Regions from separate parts of the Lysinibacillus sp. NPDC094177 genome, predicted to be linked through region 2. Evidence: riboswitches for the same ligand, from Rfam matches in the RefSeq annotation. Region 2 holds a riboswitch; each other region holds the start of a gene.
The links. A riboswitch is a leader RNA that binds a small molecule or an ion and turns the genes downstream of it on or off. The one in region 2 is predicted to bind cobalamin.
Positions count from the first base shown of each region.

Region 1: it holds a riboswitch for cobalamin, as region 2 does, so the genes downstream of both, ACQKNC_RS07585 (ABC transporter substrate-binding protein) here and ACQKNC_RS17225 (ABC transporter substrate-binding protein) in region 2, are expected to answer to the same signal.
Region 3: it holds a riboswitch for cobalamin, as region 2 does, so the genes downstream of both, ACQKNC_RS00750 ((2Fe-2S) ferredoxin domain-containing protein) here and ACQKNC_RS17225 (ABC transporter substrate-binding protein) in region 2, are expected to answer to the same signal.
Region 4: it holds a riboswitch for cobalamin, as region 2 does, so the genes downstream of both, ACQKNC_RS12040 (ATP:cob(I)alamin adenosyltransferase) here and ACQKNC_RS17225 (ABC transporter substrate-binding protein) in region 2, are expected to answer to the same signal.

Region 1 covers NZ_JBNNTW010000003.1:300,348-304,689, forward strand. The annotation lists gene ACQKNC_RS07580 (GTP-binding protein) at 1-1,369, opposite strand, end outside; cobalamin riboswitch at 1,551-1,736, shown strand; gene ACQKNC_RS07585 (ABC transporter substrate-binding protein) at 1,905-2,906, shown strand; gene ACQKNC_RS07590 (precorrin-3B methylase) at 2,961-3,650, shown strand; gene ACQKNC_RS07595 (S9 family peptidase) at 3,972-4,342, shown strand, end outside.
Region 2 covers NZ_JBNNTW010000011.1:89,237-93,578, forward strand. The annotation lists gene ACQKNC_RS17215 (class I adenylate-forming enzyme family protein) at 1-112, shown strand, start outside; gene ACQKNC_RS17220 (acyl-CoA dehydrogenase family protein) at 114-1,781, shown strand; cobalamin riboswitch at 1,839-2,021, shown strand; gene ACQKNC_RS17225 (ABC transporter substrate-binding protein) at 2,272-3,237, shown strand; gene ACQKNC_RS17230 (FecCD family ABC transporter permease) at 3,234-4,235, shown strand; gene ACQKNC_RS17235 (adenosylcobinamide amidohydrolase) at 4,232-4,342, shown strand, end outside.
Region 3 covers NZ_JBNNTW010000001.1:148,043-152,384, reverse strand. The annotation lists gene ACQKNC_RS00760 (energy-coupling factor ABC transporter substrate-binding protein) at 1-263, opposite strand, end outside; gene ACQKNC_RS00755 (energy-coupling factor ABC transporter permease) at 265-1,011, opposite strand; cobalamin riboswitch at 1,329-1,513, opposite strand; cobalamin riboswitch at 1,934-2,118, shown strand; gene ACQKNC_RS00750 ((2Fe-2S) ferredoxin domain-containing protein) at 2,257-2,628, shown strand; gene cobJ (precorrin-3B C(17)-methyltransferase) at 2,633-4,303, shown strand; gene ACQKNC_RS00740 (sirohydrochlorin chelatase) at 4,318-4,342, shown strand, end outside.
Region 4 covers NZ_JBNNTW010000006.1:85,793-90,134, reverse strand. The annotation lists gene ACQKNC_RS12050 (hypothetical protein) at 1-433, shown strand, start outside; gene ACQKNC_RS12045 (glutathione peroxidase) at 641-1,186, shown strand; cobalamin riboswitch at 1,475-1,677, shown strand; gene ACQKNC_RS12040 (ATP:cob(I)alamin adenosyltransferase) at 1,879-2,421, shown strand; gene ACQKNC_RS12035 (helical backbone metal receptor) at 2,423-3,385, shown strand; gene ACQKNC_RS12030 (tyrosine-protein phosphatase) at 3,729-4,342, shown strand, end outside.

The DNA of each region.
Region 1 (4,342 bases), on a different contig from region 2:
GCCCAACCGATAAATCATCCGCGTGACATGCATTGACAAATGTATTACCAGTACCGCGTGTATTTGGCTCCATTAATAAATGTACTTCTGCATAATGCTTTAATGGCTCAAAATGACCATAGCCTGTCACGGTTGTTGCAATCGTTTCCATATATAAAATCTGTGGTTCGCTAAATGAGATATCTAGCGAGAAGCGTTTGTTAAGCACGTCGATAAGAACCTCGAGTTGGATGACACCCATAATATGAACATGAATTTCTTGGAATTTTTCATGCCATAGTACACGTAATGATGGTTCTTCTGCTTCGAGTGTGCGGAAAATCTTTAATATTTCCTTTATATGCTGATCACCTTCATATTGTACTTTCGCCTGTAATGTTGGTACTAATTCATAGGGCTGTGGGATACCGGAATTACCAATGATATCTCCGATGTTAGCTTTACTAATCCCTTTAACTGCGAAAATTTCCCCAGCTTCGACCTCTTGAGCGCTTTCATAACGACTACCATTATATTGCCGTATTTCAGTCACTTTTTCTGTTACATCTCCAAATGAAAATTCATCACGCACATGTAACGTTCCTTGCAAGGCCTTTAAAAAAGTTAAACGTTGATGTCCATCATGACGAATTTTAAACACTTCACCTTGGAACGGGGCATCGTTATGAAAATGTGTCTTTGTAAGTAGGGGAAGCTGTGCTAGGAATTCCTTTATCCCAATATCTTTTAAGGCTGAGCCAGTAAAACACAAAAAGGCCATTTCCTGTTTAATCATCGTTTGTAAATGAGAAAGGCAGCTTGCGCTATCCAATGTCTCATTAAGAAAAGCATCTAGAAGCTGCTCATCACGTTCGGCAAGCCATTCCATCATCGAATAAGGAACATAGTCTGAACGGAGCGGTTCATTTACGAGTAGTACATCCTCAGAGCAATCCTTATGAAGCTGTGCCATAACGGCTTTAACATCTGCCCCTTCACGGTCAATTTTGTTGATAAAGAAAAAGGTCGGGACGTGATATTGGCGTAACAGTTGCCACACTGTTTCTGTATGACCTTGTACTCCTTCAACCGCACTAACAATAATAATGGCATAATCCATAACTCGAATGGCGCGCTCCATCTCTGGGGAGAAATCGGCGTGTCCTGGTGTATCGATTAACGTATATGTATCGTTTCCAATCGTCATGCGACCTTGCTCCGCAAAAATTGTAATGCCCCGCTGACGCTCTAATTCATGATTATCTAGAAATGTGTCCTGGTGATCTACTCGCCCGCGGGCTTGAATACTGTTTGTATGAAATAGTAACTGCTCAGAAAATGTTGTTTTTCCTGCGTCAACGTGAGCGAGTACTCCAATTGTTACATGCATAAAAAAATCCTCGTTTCTATTATTTCATCTATCAACATTGTAACAGAATTGGATTGAAAAATATTTCGTATAAAAATAGTTAGTATTTATGTCTGAATAGTGTTAATATATTTATGATAATAATTTTTTGATATTTTTATGAGATTGTGAATCTATTAATCTTGCAATATCATTTACAACAAAATAAAAACGACCTATTGGTGCAAATGATCTTTGTCATTTGCTTAAAAGGGAAATCGGTGCAAATCCGATGCTGTCCCGCAACTGTAATGGAGAGTCTATACGAAATGCCACTGTAGCTATGCTATGTGAAGGTGTATAGATGATGAACCTAAGCCAGGATACCTGCCAATTAGTTTTCTTTTACTTAAACCACGAGGATGGGGATAGTGAACAGGTTGAAGAACCTTTCTTTCACTATGCTAACCTCTTGGAAACAAGGGGTTTTTTTATGCCCTTTTCTAGAAAACTAACTTGGTAGCACAGAAGTCTAATGATTTCTTTCTATATATTTAACAACAAAGGAGAAGAGGACATGAAGAAATGGAAACACTTATGGCTTGTCTTTGCAATAGCATTGATCGCTGTACTAGGCGCGTGTAACTCAAAGGACAAACCAGAATCTGCTGCAATAGGTGAGAAGGTAGAGCCTTCACAAGCTGAAACGACAGAAGTAACAATTGAAAATAATGGAACAACACAAGTATATAAGGAAGCACCTAAAAAAGCGATTAGCTTAAATCAACACGTAACAGAAATTATGCTGGCTTTAGGTTTAGAAGATTCAATGGTAGGGACGGCATACTTAGATGATAAAATTTATGAGCCCCTGCAAGCTGCCTACGATAAAGTGCCTGTAATAGCTGAAAAGTATCCTTCTAAGGAGCAAGTAATTGATGCAGGTGCAGACTTTTTATACGGTGGTTGGAAAAGCGCCTTTGGAGAGAAAGGTGTTGGTACACAGGAAGAGCTTGAGGCATTAGGTATTCACAGTTATTTACATACATCCTCAAATATGACGAAACCAACTTTAGAAGATATTTTCACAGATATTCGAAATATCGCAAAAATTTTCGGCGTTGAGGATCGTGGAGAAGCATTAATTAAACAAATGACAAAGGATGTAGATGCTGTCCGTGCGAAATTACCGCAAAATGAAAAAGAACTACGAGTTTTAGTGTTTGACAGTGGTGATAAAGATGTCTTTACTGCTGGACAAAACTTCATGAATGAGCTTGTAACTATTGCTGGCGGTAAAAATATTTTTGGTGATGTGGAATCAGGATGGACTACGGTGTCAAAAGAGGATGTAGTAGAACGAAATCCAGAAGTTGTTGTTGTCGTTGATTATGGAGAAACAACGGCGGAAGAAAAAATAAATTTCTTGAAAAATGATCCAGCCTTAAAAGAAACGGAAGCAGTAAAAAATGAACGCTTTGTGATTTTACCGCTTTCTGCCGCGTCAGAAGGAGTTCGTGTTGCAGAAGCTATTCAAATTTTGGCGAAAGGCTTCTATCCGGATAACTTTGAAAACTAGAAAAAATATGGGGCTAGCGTTTTGCTAGCCCTCTTTTCATAAGGAGAATTATTTATGAATGCATTTCGTAAAAATATACCCGACAAAACATTTGCAAAACTAAACAATAATGGAGATTTTACCCGTCTTGCCGTAAGCCCAGGTATTATTAATAAGCATTATTCTCCGGCACAATTTCAAACAATTGCAAAGGTTGTAGGAGAAACTGGTGCAATCAAATACTCCGCATCTTACAGTATAATATTATCAATTCCAACAGTAGATGTAACAGATGCAACTAAAGAGCTACAAGACGCTGGTCTGTATGTGGCAAAGCAAGGGCCAAGTGTGGCTATGAAGGCTTGTGATTTTTGTGATGGTGATAAGATGGAGGCAGCCCCAATTACTGAACAGCTATATCATTCTTTAGAAGGGATAACTGTCCCAACAAGATTACGTTTAAACGTAAATGGTTGTGCCTCTGCCTGTTATATTGCGGTTTATGATGATATTGGGCTTGTCTACCAAAAGGATAGCTTTGATGTCTATTTAGGGGCAGTGCCAATGGGTCCAAATGCACAAGCCGGGACTCTGTTTGCAAAAAGAGTAGAAGTGGAGCATATTGAAGGTTTTTTAAAGCAAATCATTGAGCTCTATAAGGAACGTGCACGTCCGAATGAACCTTTTTATAAATTTTATCGCAGAACAAATTCTGCGGATTATTGGGAAATGTTAAAAAATAAGACCATCATAACGGGAGTGTGATTTCCGTACTGACTGAGTGCTTACCAGGGTGTGTCCGAAGAGCCGCTTCATCAGCATCTCGTTCTACCCGATAAAATGCTTATGTCGTTACTCAAATGCGTACACAACCACTTATCCCAAAATCAATCTTTGAAATAAATGATGTCCGTAGCTCTTGGTAATTATTGCGAAGCAGCTACGGTTTTTTAATTGTACTACATGCTATTGTAAAATCCTCTCTGGGATAAAAAAACAATTTCTCCTTTGAAAGCAGGAATAATACTTAGGGCGTCGAAATATTCTACTAAGTAATGAAATTTCGGCGCAAAGGGGATATAAAATATGACATCGAAACAAGGGATAAAACCAGAAGATCTATACCAATTAAAATCCGTGGCAGATCCACAAGTATCACCTGACGGAACAGAAGTTGTGTATGTAGAGACTCGTATTGATGAGAAGAAAAAGGACTACATGTCTAATTTATTTTACATAAACTTAAATGAAAAAAATCCTCAACAATGGACATTTGGTGAAGATAAAACGAATTCACCTGTATGGTCTCCAGATGGCAGTAAAATCGCATTTGTATCAACGAGACATGGCAAGCCACAAATTTTTGTGCTTTCAAAAGCAGGTGGGGAAGCGAAACAACTTACTAATTGTAAAAACGGTGCGACATCACCTGTATGGTCTCCATGTGGTAAAAATAT
Region 2 (4,342 bases):
GCATCTTGCTAAATATAAAATTCCGCGCATTTTTGAACGCGTGGAAGCACTACCACGAAATGCATCAGGCAAAATACTAAAACAAACTTTAAAGGGACAAGAGGTGAGATAGCATGAAGGTTTTACAGCAGGAAGAAATGAAAACAACAAACTTTTTTAAAGATAATGATACACTTCATAAAGTTTTAGAAATGATGCTAGATAAAGAGTTTGTGGAATATGCAACACGTGAGCTAACAGATTTCGGTGAGCTTTGTGCAGGAGAGATTGATATGAGAGCCAAACATACGGATAGAGAGGGTGAACCTCGATTACAAAGGTATAATGCTTATGGTGAAGAAGTGTCAGAGGTTTGGGTCAATGATGGCTATAAAAGAACAATTGAAGAGACGTATAATACCGGCATTGTTGGCTATGTGCATAAGGATATTCCGCAATTAGGTAGGAAGGGCAACTATGTTTATAGCTTTGCTCAAGGTTATTTATTATCACATACGGAGCCAGGCTTTTACTGTCCTGTTACTTTAACAATGGCAACGGCTTTTTTACTTGATCATTATGCAAGTGATGAGGTGAAGGAGCGCTTTTTACCACATGTTTGTGCAACAGGAGAGACAGAGCTATATGAGGGGGCTACTTTTTTAACGGAGCGTCAAGGTGGCTCAGATGTTGGTGCGAATGTTGTAGAGGCAAGACAGGACGGCGATCAGTATCGTTTATATGGTGAGAAATATTTCGCGTCTAACGCAGGAATGTGTGGGGTAGCCATGGTATTGGCACGCATGGAAGGAGCTCAGGCAGGTTCAAAGGGCTTAACATTATTTGCAGTTCCATGGCGAAATGAAGATGGCACTGTTAATAACCTTCGCATTCGACGTTTAAAGGATAAACTGGGTGTTAAAGCAGTACCTTCAGGTGAGGTGGAATTTGATGGTGCGCTAGCTTACGTTGTGGGTGATCCAAATAAAGGAATTTATTATATGCTGGAGGCGCTTAATTTATCAAGAATTTGCAATGCGGTTGCTTCTATAGGCATTATGCGCCGCGGATATTTAGAGGCGAAGCACTATGTGACAAATCGTCATGCATTTGGTAAGCCTTTAACGCAATACCCTATGATTCAGGATACACTAGGGAAATTCGCTGCCAAGCTTCATGTGGAAGTTGCTACGGTTTTTGATCTTATTCAGCTGTACGATAAGGTAACTAGTGGACAGGGGAATAAAGAGGACATCATTTTAAATCGCTTGTATATTGCGATCATGAAAAAAGAAACGGCAGAGCAAGCTGTACATTATGCTAGTGAAGCAATTGAATTACATGGCGGAAACGGCTATATTGAAGATTTTGTTACACCTCGGTTATTAAGAGATGCACAGGTACTTACTGTGTGGGAGGGGACAGCGAATATTTTAGCTTTAGAGCTCATTCGTTTAGTTGAAAAGTTTCATGTGCACGAAATGTTTGTTCGTGTCATGGAGGGACGTCTAGAAAAACTAGCTGACAGTCCATTAGTCGAAAATGTAGTGAAGCAATTATCTAAACTAGATTCAACTTTGCAAACATTTAGCCGTTTAGATGATGCGACGAAAACGTTTGAGGCAAAAAAGGTCGCAGAGAAAATGGCACATTTATATGAAAGTGTTGTAGCGGTTGAATGGGCGCAAAGATTCGGCGGCAAATATGAGAAGCTAGCAGATATTTATTTAGAGAGCACATGGGCATTGCGAGAAATGGGTGCACCAATGAAAACCGTACAGTATTTCTCAGACATAGTTTAATTGATTAGAGGTCGTCTCGAATGGGGGCGACTTTTTTGATTTTCATGTATAATGAAATCAACTGAATATTATAAAGGTTCTTTACTTATGTAAAGTGAAAAGGGAAATCGGTGTAATTCCGATGCGGTCCCGCCACTGTATGTGTGAGTTTTTTCAATCTGCGCCACTGAAAATTTCGGGAAGGCTTGAAAAAGCGTAAGGAGCACAAGCCAGGAGACCTGCCTTTATAGAAAACACGTTGTAGCCTACGAGGATAGGATGGTGGATTTTGTATATGTATTTTTGTGCAGATTTGACCCCCTCATTTTTTATGATGAGGGGTATTTGTTTTGTAAGATAAATGTCGATAAATTTGAAAGAGTGGATGATAATCTCACAATGTTGGGTGATAAACCCACAACCTTGGGCGAGAAAAACTAAAGTATATCGATAAATCAGGAAAACAAGTCATTAACTATATGCACAGATAGACTAAGGGGGATTCATTCACATGAAAAAAATTTGGAAAATAGGATTATCAGCATTTTTAGCTATTGGCTTGCTGGCTGCATGTAATACTAAAGAGGCGACAAATGAAAAGCCGTCATCTTCTGAGCAACAAGAGACAACAAAAGTAGATCAAGCAACATTCCCAATGAAGATAACGGATGCTACTGGTAAGGATATTACGCTTGAGGCGCCTCCTGAAAAGATTGTCTCTCTCATTCCGAGTAACACAGAAATATTATTTAGCCTTGGCCTAAATAATGAAATAGTTGGTGTAACAGATAATGACGATTATCCTTCAGAGGCAACTAAAAAAGAAAAGGTCGGCGGTATGGATTATAATATCGAACAAATTATTGCTTTAACACCAGATATCGTTTTTGCACATGCATCGGGTATGGGGAATTCAAAAGGAGCAATTGAACAGCTTGAGGCTGCAGGTGTGAAAGTATTTGTTGTAGCGGATGCCAAAAACTTTGATGAAACATACACAACGATTGAACAGCTTGGTCGTGCAACAGGAAAATTAGAAGAAGCTAAAAAAATTGTCGCAAATATGAAGGCAAAAGTTAAAGAAGTTGAAACAAAACTTGAGGGTGTTGAACCAAAGAAAGTCTTTGTAGAGTCGTCTGATGAGCCAGAAATTTATACAGCTGGTAAAGGTACATTTATGAATGAAATGCTAGAAATGATTCATGCCGAAAATGTGGCAGCGGATTCAAATAGCTGGTATAAAATTGATGCAGAACAAATTATCGCGAAAAATCCAGATGTCATTGTAGTGGCATATAATTATGTACCTGATATTTTAACGAAAATTCCAAAACGTCCAGGCTTTGAGACAATTACGGCCGTAAAAAATAAAGCTATTGTACAAGTGGATGAAAACACGACAAGTCGTCAAGGTCCTCGATTAGCAGATGGTCTTGAGGAATTAGCGAAGGCCGTCTACCCAGAGGCGTTTAAATGAGTAAATCAATTGTAGCCTATATAACAGCGATTACGCTTCTAGTCATTAGCATCTGGTGTGGTGTAGCGATAGGCTCGGTTCATATTCCACTAGAAGTATTGTGGAATAAGGCGGCTGATGAAACAGCTGCCAATATTTTATGGAAGATTCGGTTACCTAGAGTTTTGCTGGCAGGGCTTGTAGGGGCATCACTTGCTATTGCAGGGGCAGCTTTTCAAGGTTTATTAAAAAACCCTTTGGCTGATCCTTATACGTTAGGTGTTTCCTCTGGTGCATCAGTTGGTGCAGTTATGACGATTTTCTTTAGTATATCCATACCTGTAGTCGGCCATTTTACGTTACCGACCTTTAGTATGATAGGTGCCATATTAACGATGGTAGCTGTCATGGGTTTTGCTAGAATAGTAGACCGCTCGCTAAAAATGGAAACTCTTATATTAACAGGGGTTATATTTAGTTCATTTTTAGGTTCCTTGATTTCGTTAATGATTGCATTATCTGGTGAAGAGCTACGGCAAGTTATCGGATGGCTACTCGGCTCAGTATCGATGCGGGGTTGGCCTTTTGTTCAAATGATTATTCCGTTTGTGATAATTGGCTCAATTATGCTTTGGACACAAAGACGCGAGTTAAACGTTCTGTTATATGGAGAAGAACGCGCAAAGTATTTAGGTGTCAATGTTAAGCGCAGTAAATATATTATTTTAGTGGGTGGATCAATGTTGACAGGAGCTGCGGTAGCTGTTTCTGGAACGATTGGCTTTGTTGGTTTAGTAGTTCCTCATATGACGAGAATGGTTTGGGGTTCAGATCACCGTCATTTATTGCCATTATCATTTTTAAATGGTGCAACATTACTGATTATTTGTGATTTAGTAGCACGAACAATTATTATGCCAAGAGAGCTACCGATTGGTGTAATTACTGCATTTATTGGGGCGCCCGTTTTTTCCTATATTTTTTATAAGCAACGTAGAGGCAAGGGGGTACGGGCATGATTGTTGTTGAACATCTTTCTGGTGGCTATGAAGATGTACCGATCGTCCAGGATATAAGTTTTTCTGTTAATAAAGGAAAAATACTAGGGATTTTAGGGCCGAATGGT
Region 3 (4,342 bases), on a different contig from region 2:
TTATGTTTGCCGCGCATTAAGCCGATGAAATAGCCGATAAATCCAGCGCCAATAGCAGCTTGTAGTGCGAATAATAAGCTTTCAATTTCACCACTTGGTGGCTCCCATAAGCTTTCAAACCATGGCTCGTAGCTTGCATCTATTTCACTAATCGCTGCTTCCGCTTCGCCATCAGCACCTCCGAATTCTGCACCTTTTTGAATAAATAGGGGAACGATTGCTAGTAACACAACAATTGCTAAGAGCAGTAAGTTTTTTTTCATGTTAGTGAGCCTCCTTTGCTGAAAAAACACGTAAAGCTTTTAATTCACTGACATTGTATTTTTTCAGGAAGTTCATAACGATCACTGTTAAAATTCCTTCACTAACAGCAAGAGGAATTTGCGTTAATGCAAAAATACCAGCAAACTTTGTGAATGAAGCCATAAAGCCTCCGACCTCAGAAGGGAAGGCAAGTGCTAATTGTACAGAAGTGACAACATATGTACCTAAATCACCAAGCATCGCTGCTAAGAATACAGCTACTGAAAATGATAACCCCATTTTTTGAGAGCCCTTAAAAACATAATAAGCAATAATAGGACCAGCAATTGCCATAGAAAAGGCATTAGCACCTAAAGTTGTAAGTCCACCATGAGCTAAAAGTAAAGCTTGGAATAATAATACGATTGTCCCGATAACACTCATCGCTAATGGTCCAAAAAGAACTGTCCCAAGCCCAACTCCTGTTGGGTGTGAGCAACTTCCTGTTACAGAAGGTATTTTTAAAGCTGATAGCACAAAGGCAAAGGCACCCGAAAGACCTAATATCATTTTTGTTTCAGGATTTTCATCAATTGTTTTTCGAATAGAACGTAATCCTAAAATAATAAATGGAATTGATACGACCCACCAAAAAATTGCCCATTCGATTGGCAAAAAGCCCTCCATAATATGCATCGCAAATGCACGATCTGGCACGAATAAAAATGCCAATAAGAAATAACTAAGCTTCCAACCTGAGAGTTTCAAAAATCTCTCCTCCTCACATTAAAATTATTCGAATTAGTATGCGATCAATATAATTTCGCCTTGGCGTAATTGCGTCCGAATTTTGAATTGTGCAAGCACAATTCATTCCTTTCAAAATCCGTGACATCCGCCGGAGTTTTTTTCATTCAGTAGGTGTTTTGGTCCAGTTGGAACCATATCTGTACTCATCTACTACCTTGAGATGGAGTCTCTTCTGAATGAAAAAAAGCACTTCTCCCTTTGGGGGAAAAGTGCATAGCTAAAAAAGTAAATAAGTTCTAATCTGCTAAGCCGCACACCCATCCTCGTAGGTTGAAACGATCACATATTTTTCGGCAGGTCTCCTGGCTTTAGTTCAACGTTTTATAGGCCTTCCCATCCTTTGGACAGTGACATTATCTATAAAACTCCCTAGTACAGTGGCGGGACCGCGCCGGATTTGAACCGGCTTCCCTTTTAAGCGAAATGCTGAACAATTCGCACCGAAAAAAGATGAAGTTGTGAGATTTCACGACAAAGTGTAACATGGTTTTCCATAAATATGCTATACTTTTTGTGAAAAAATTTTTAATTTAGTCTCTATGTCGAAAATTCGGATAAATAGAAAATGGATGTCACATTTTTCTAAAAATAATTAATAAAAATGTCACAAATTAAGAAAGAAATATTGAAATTTTAAAAAAATAAGCTATGATAGAAACAGTTTTATCAAAATCAATTATGCCGCCGCATAATTGCGTCCGGAATCGGCTTTGTGCTTAGGCCTGCGTGATGCAGGTCAGTTAGCCGTTATCGCATGGATGCGATGATCTTAGGCTAACATCCTTTATTGAACTCCTTTCCGATTTTGTGACATCCGCCGGAGGCTTTAACTTCTTTCAGCGGATGTTTGGATACTTGCTGAAAGAAGTTAAAACTAAATTCATATAAAACGTCCATAAGTGCTTGAATATTTTCAAGATAATAGGGAATTCGGTGAAAATCCGATACAGCCCCCGCTACTGTAATAGCTGATGAAATCGCAAAGGCCACCATATAAAAAATGGGAAGGTGCGAAAGTAAAAAGAAGCTTAAGTCAGGAAACCTGCTTATGTGATGCTGCATGCAAACTTTTCGGAGGGAGAAGTTGAAGCGAAAGCGAGTACCCTTATATATTCGTTTTTAATTGGCTTCTACTAAACCTTTACTCTTCGTCTAGAGTAAAGGTTTTTCTTTTTCCTAAAAGCAAATGAGGGGAGAACGACTATGACAACTTGGAATTTAGAGGGGATGAAAACACATCTTTTTATTTGTAATGGTAGTAGCTGTATGAAAAAAGATGCGGAGGACATTACACAGGCAATCCGTGATGAAATACAGTTGCTGGCACTTGATAAAGAAATACATACAACGAGGACTCGATGTAATGGTAGGTGTAAGGATGCTTGTGTTGTCATTGCTTATCCTCAGGGGAATTGGTATCGCGTGCCGACAACGGAGCATGCGAAGGCACTTGTGCAAGATTTAAATCATGAATCGTTACATAATGAGCATGTCTTTACATTGCGTGAAGGTTCGTTACAACGTACAGCACAGACAACAGCCATAAAAGGTATTGAAAAGGTGAAAGAGGGGTAACAAAATGGCGCAAAAAGGTAAGATTTTCGTAGTTGGCTTTGGGCCTGGAGATTTTAAACATATTACGAATCGTGCTGTGGAGGCACTACAACAAAGTGATATGATCATAGGCTATAAAACTTATGTTGAACTTATTCAGGATTTAGTTAGCGCAAAGTCGATTATTAGTACTGGTATGACAGAGGAAGTTTCGCGAGCACAGGAAGCTGTGCGTCAAGCGGAGGCTGGAAGTGTTGTATCGGTTATTTCCAGCGGTGATGCTGGTGTATATGGAATGGCAGGATTAGTGTATGAGGTTTTAATCGAGCTAGGTTGGACGGAAGCAACTGGTGTCGAGGTAGAAATTGTTCCAGGTATTTCTGCTATTAATTCGTGTGCAAGTTTACTAGGTGCTCCGATTATGCATGACGCCTGTACCATTAGTTTAAGTGATCACTTAACGCCTTGGAATTTAATTGCAAAGCGAGTAGAAGCGGCAGCAATGGCGGATTTTGTTATTGCTCTTTATAACCCCAAAAGTGGGCGACGTACGAGACAAATCGTTGAGGCACAACGAATTTTATTAGAATATCGTTCACCTGATACGCCGGTTGGACTAGTGAAAAGCGCGTATCGTGACCGTCAGGAAATTACGATGACGACTTTAGCAGAAATGCTTGAACATGATATCGGCATGTTAACTACAGTTATTATCGGGAATTCAACAACATTCTTCTACGACAATAAAATGATTACACCACGTGGTTATCAGCGTAAATATACACTCGGTGAAGAAAAACAACCGTTACGACCACATCAACGACTTAAGGAAGAAAATGAACCATGGGCAATGAATCAAGAAACAGGAGCAGCGCGTAATGATTTTGCGACTGATCCTAATGCCAATCGTATTAAGCCCAGTTTAGCTATTACACCACAACCAAAGCCTAAAAAATCGTCACTTGAATTGGCGACAGCTGCTCTTGCAATGGTGAAGGGAACGAGCGCTGTGAAAGTAACACCTAAGCTCGTTCAACAAAAAATCGAATCCGTTTTTGAATTAGCTGTTAGTCCAGGAGTAGCCAATAAGTTTTTTACTCCTCAACAAATGATGACGTTAGCTGAGGTAGTTGGTGAGGAAGGAACGATGGAGTATACACCTGACCATCAAATTCATTTGAAAATTCCAACGTCTGAACCTGAAGAGATTACCGCAAAGCTTCGTGAAGTTGGCTTTTTACTAGCACCACTTGGCGACGTGTTATCGTTAAAGGCTTGTGACTTCTGTTACGGAGAAAAGTACGATTCGATTCCGTATGCGGAAGAGATTCAAGCAAAGCTCGGTGGTATGTCGTTACCGAAAACATTAAATATTGGCTTTAACGGCTGCGGTATGGCGTGTTATCGAGCGGTATTCGATGATATTGGAATTGTTTATCGTAAAAGTAAATTTGATGTTTTTATTGGTGCTAAGCCGGTTGGTCGTACAGCACATGCGGCCCAGCCAGTTGTTGAGGGGCTAGAGCCTGAACAGCTCATACCACTTATCACCGACATTATCGAAGAATATAAAGCAAATGCGCATCCAAATGAACGTTTGTTTAAATACTTCAAGCGTGTGAAAAAGATCCTACATTTTACGTATCAGGATATGTCTTCAAAAATAAAAGTAGAGCCAGCTCCATGCGGCGACTAGTGAGGAGTAATGAGATGAAAGCAATTTTATTTGTCGGCC
Region 4 (4,342 bases), on a different contig from region 2:
TTCAGTTTGGGAACAACTTGTTCAGGCACTTACATACAAAAATGGACATGTGCGTGCAAGTGCTGCACAATTTTTATGCGCATTGGCAGCAAAAAGTGATCCTGAAGAAAGGGTTTTGGAGGACTTTTTAAAGATTTGGGCAGTAACGTATGATGAAAAAACAGTAACTGCGAGGCATACTTTGCAGGCAATTTGGAAAATAGGCTTAGCAGGGCAGGTACAAAGAGATTTAGTCGTTTCATATTTGGCGAAAAGATTTCAAATATGCTTAGATGAAAAGCACCCGACATTAATACGCTATGATATTATTGTATCCTTTAAAAAGCTATTCGATGAGACGAAAGACCCGAAGCTACTAAAAATTGCGGAGCGTTTAATTGATGAAGAACAAGATGTTAAATGCAAAAGAAAATATATGAAAGCCATCCATTAAAACTCGTGGAATGGCTATTTTTTTATGAAAATTCTTTCGTTAATAGAGAATTAGTTTATAATATATCCAGGCGTGTTGATTAGGAAAAAATAGGTTTATTATTGACCGATAATAGGATTTTTTTTGATGCCCTTAGCGGAAAATGCTGTCTTCAAAATGGTTAATAACACACCTGATAATATATGAAAAAGTAAAAGGAGTTAAATAATGAGTATTTATAATTATTTAGTAAAGAAGCCAAATGGTGAAATATTATCAATGGAAACTTATCGAGGAAAAACGCTGTTAATTGTTAATACAGCAAACAAGTGCCGTTTTACATATCAATTCGAAGACTTACAAAAAATGTATGGCAAATATGAGAAAGATAATTTTGTTGTATTAGGTTTTCCTTGTGATCAATTTGATAATCAAAATCCTGAAGATGGCGAACAAACTACACAACTTTGTAAAATCAACTATGGTGTAACATTCCCAATTTTTGAATTGGTGCAGGTCAATGGAGATGCGACACACCCATTATTCAATTATTTAAAGCACGAGATAGACTATCGCGAATTCGGCAAGGCAAGTATGCAGGAAAAAATGCTGGCAGAAGCAATTATCCAAATTGCACCTAGTTTTTTAGACGGTCGTAATATTCGCTGGAACTTTACAAAATTTTTAATAGATACAAATGGTAAAACAGTTGCCCGCTTCGAACCTACAGATTCACAGCTTGATATTGAGCGAGCTATTGAAAGAATCTTATAAAACCTTGGATCAATACTAAAATCCGTTTTTGATTAAAAAAGTTGGTCGATGAAAGTATATGGAGGGAGGATTAGACTAAATTTACGGAAAGCTTCCTCCTACATGGAATGTGCAGTCAAGTACATATTGTGAAGAGCCATAACTTTAACTCTCATTGAAATCAGAATAGAGAATGTTTTTGTATAGCTTTGTAGAAAAAGGGCTTACTATTGTTCATATTCATTTGTTTTCCGTTCATTTCAAAGCTATTTTTTCCTATCAATATATGTTAAACTGCTTTACAAGTGAATAATTCTTGCAGAATAAGGGTGCTAAACTATAGCATAATCGGGAATTCGGTGAAAAACCGAAGCTGTTTCCGCAACTGTAAGTACAGGAATCATAAAGATATACCACTGTCGAATTATTTGATGGGAAGGTTTTTTTATGACTCACAACGTGATTGAATAAACTGTACAAGCCAGGAGACCGACCTTTGTTTGAACGTATAGATAACTCTTCGGAAGCTAGGAGAATATGCGGCAAATACATAGGCTATGACGTGTCTATACGACACACTATTTATGTTATTTTCGTTGTTTCCTTAGGAGTGGGAACAGCGTTTTTTTATGTGCACTTATTAATTCACCTGATGAGATCCAAGGGTGTTTATAAAGTAAGAATTTTTCATGAAAGAAAGCGGGGACTTAGATTTGAAAAAAGATGCACGTTTTTCTTGTTATCCATTTATGCGTGAAAAGGCATTAACAGTAGATTTTGAAATTCGAACGGATAGCCTTACAACACATATTGGCGTCGCTTTGACAGCGGTGAAAAAAGAAACGTTAGAGGTAGTAGCGGATGATTTATTAGCCATTTTGCCAATGGCTTACCATGTAAATGGCTCAGTCCGAGGTAAATTAGCGGTAACCGAAGATGATTTAACTTGGCTAAGTAATCGCTATGATTTCTATGTTAGTCATGTTAAGGAAGAAATACAGAACTTTGTATTACCTCAAGGAACAGAGGCTGCCACTGCATTACATTTATGCCGTAGTGAGGCGAAAAAATCATATCGCATTTTGCACAAAGTATCTGAAGAACGAGAAGTACCAGCTATTCTTTTTGATTATTTAGGATTGCTAGCCAATGTTTTTTTTGTAATGGCTGTCTATATGAATCGGCATGCTGGTATTGCCGAAATACCGTTTATTAGTAAGTCATACCCGATGAAAAAGAAAAAGGAGAATCAATGAAATGAAAAAAATGTTTAAACTTCAATGGCTTTCTGTGTTGATGCTGGCACTTGTATTAGTTGGCTGTGGTGCGAAAGAGGATACTAATAAAGATGCTGTTTCTAAGGAAAATCAACAAGTAGAGAAAACTAGCTATAAAGTTAAGGATGACCGTGGCGTAGAAGTAGAGTTTGATGCCGTACCTAAAACTATTGTTTCATTACAGCCGAGTAATACAGAAATTTTATTTGCTTTAGGTGTGGGTGATAAAATCGTTGGTGCAACTGAGTATGATTCGTATCCAGAAGAAGCTCAAAAAATTGAGCGTGTTTCTGATACTGTAAAATTCAATAGTGAGCGTATTTTAGCGTTAAAGCCAGATGTCGTTATTGCTTATACGACTGGAGGCGATGATGAAAATTTAAATGCCTTAAAAGGTCTCGAAGCTGCCGGTATTAAAGTGTTTGCCATTCAATCAGCTAAATCATTTGATGATGTTTACGGGGATATCCAACAAATCGCAACGGTAATGGGAATCAAAGATAAAGGCGACAAGTTAGATAAAGATATTAAAGCTAAAATTGCGGAAGTCCAAGCGAAAGTCAAAGATGTGAAAGAACCGAAAAATATCTACTTAGAAATTAGTCCAAAGCCAGACTTATATACACCAGGTTCTGGTACGTTCCAACAAGAGATTTTAAATGCTGCAAATGTAAAGAACGTTTTTGCTGATCTCCAAAACTGGGCAAAGGTATCTGAGGAAGATGTCATTGCGAAAAACCCAGAAGTCATCTTAACAACAGTAAACTATGTGAAAGACCCAGCGGCAGAAATCCTTTCTCGTGATGGATGGAATTCAATCACTGCCATTCAAAATAAAGCAGTTTACTATATAGATACTGATATTTCGAACCGCCCAGGTCCACGTATTGGCGAAGCTGTTGAGTTAATAGCAAAAGCCGCATACCCTGAGTTATTTAAATAGTCTATATGGAAAAATAGAATTTTGGAGCTGTCCTTTAAAGGGCAGCTTTTTTAACTAGGTAATTACTCTGGTAGTGTGAACACTTCACTGTGAAGATTCCTTGACCCCGCTCCGCTTGGAAGGAAAAGTGATCGGGAAGAGTGGATAACTGCTCTACTTCGGTGAGAGTGAGAGGTGATCAGATAATATGGCCACCCGCTCCGCTCCGACAAAGAAGCGCTCAAATAAATACCTTTAAAGCTCTAAGTAGTGATGACATTTCCTAGTGTGAATATTGGTATTATATCGAATTGTTCTATAAAATAGAGATAAGAATGCTTGCTAACAGAGGGAGGTGCAGTGAGTGAAACAGTTTGATATGAAGATTATTCCGTTTGAGGCAGTCTATAATTTCCGTGATATGGGTGGTTATAAGTCGAGAGATGGGCGTGCTGTTAAGAATGGTTTGATTTATCGTTCAGCAGCGCTTGGTAAAATGACGAAAGCAGATAAGGAGCTTTTTGAAACACTAGGTGTGAAAACAATTTTTGATTATCGAGACAACCATGAGGCTCAAACTAATCCTAATCCGGTATTCCCGTATGCCAAGAATATTCAAATACCAGCAAAGGGAAATCATGCTTTTGAGATGCCTACAAATACTGGTGGGAAAGATTTTTATAAGGTTGTAAGCCCAGAGATATTCCGAGAATTTTACGCACAAATGCCTTTTAATAATGCCTCGTTCAAGGAGTTAATGGCAACGATTCAACACCCTGAAAATTTAGGGCTTGTTCATCATTGCGCTGTCGGGAAAGATCGAACAGGTATTGGCAGCGCACTTATTTTACTTGCTTTAGATGTACCTGAGGAGACGATAATGGAGGACTATTTAGATACGAATGTACATCTACGTCCTTTAGTAGAGAGAATGGCTCAGACAATTCAGCATGATTATAGCGATCAAGAATTACGGCA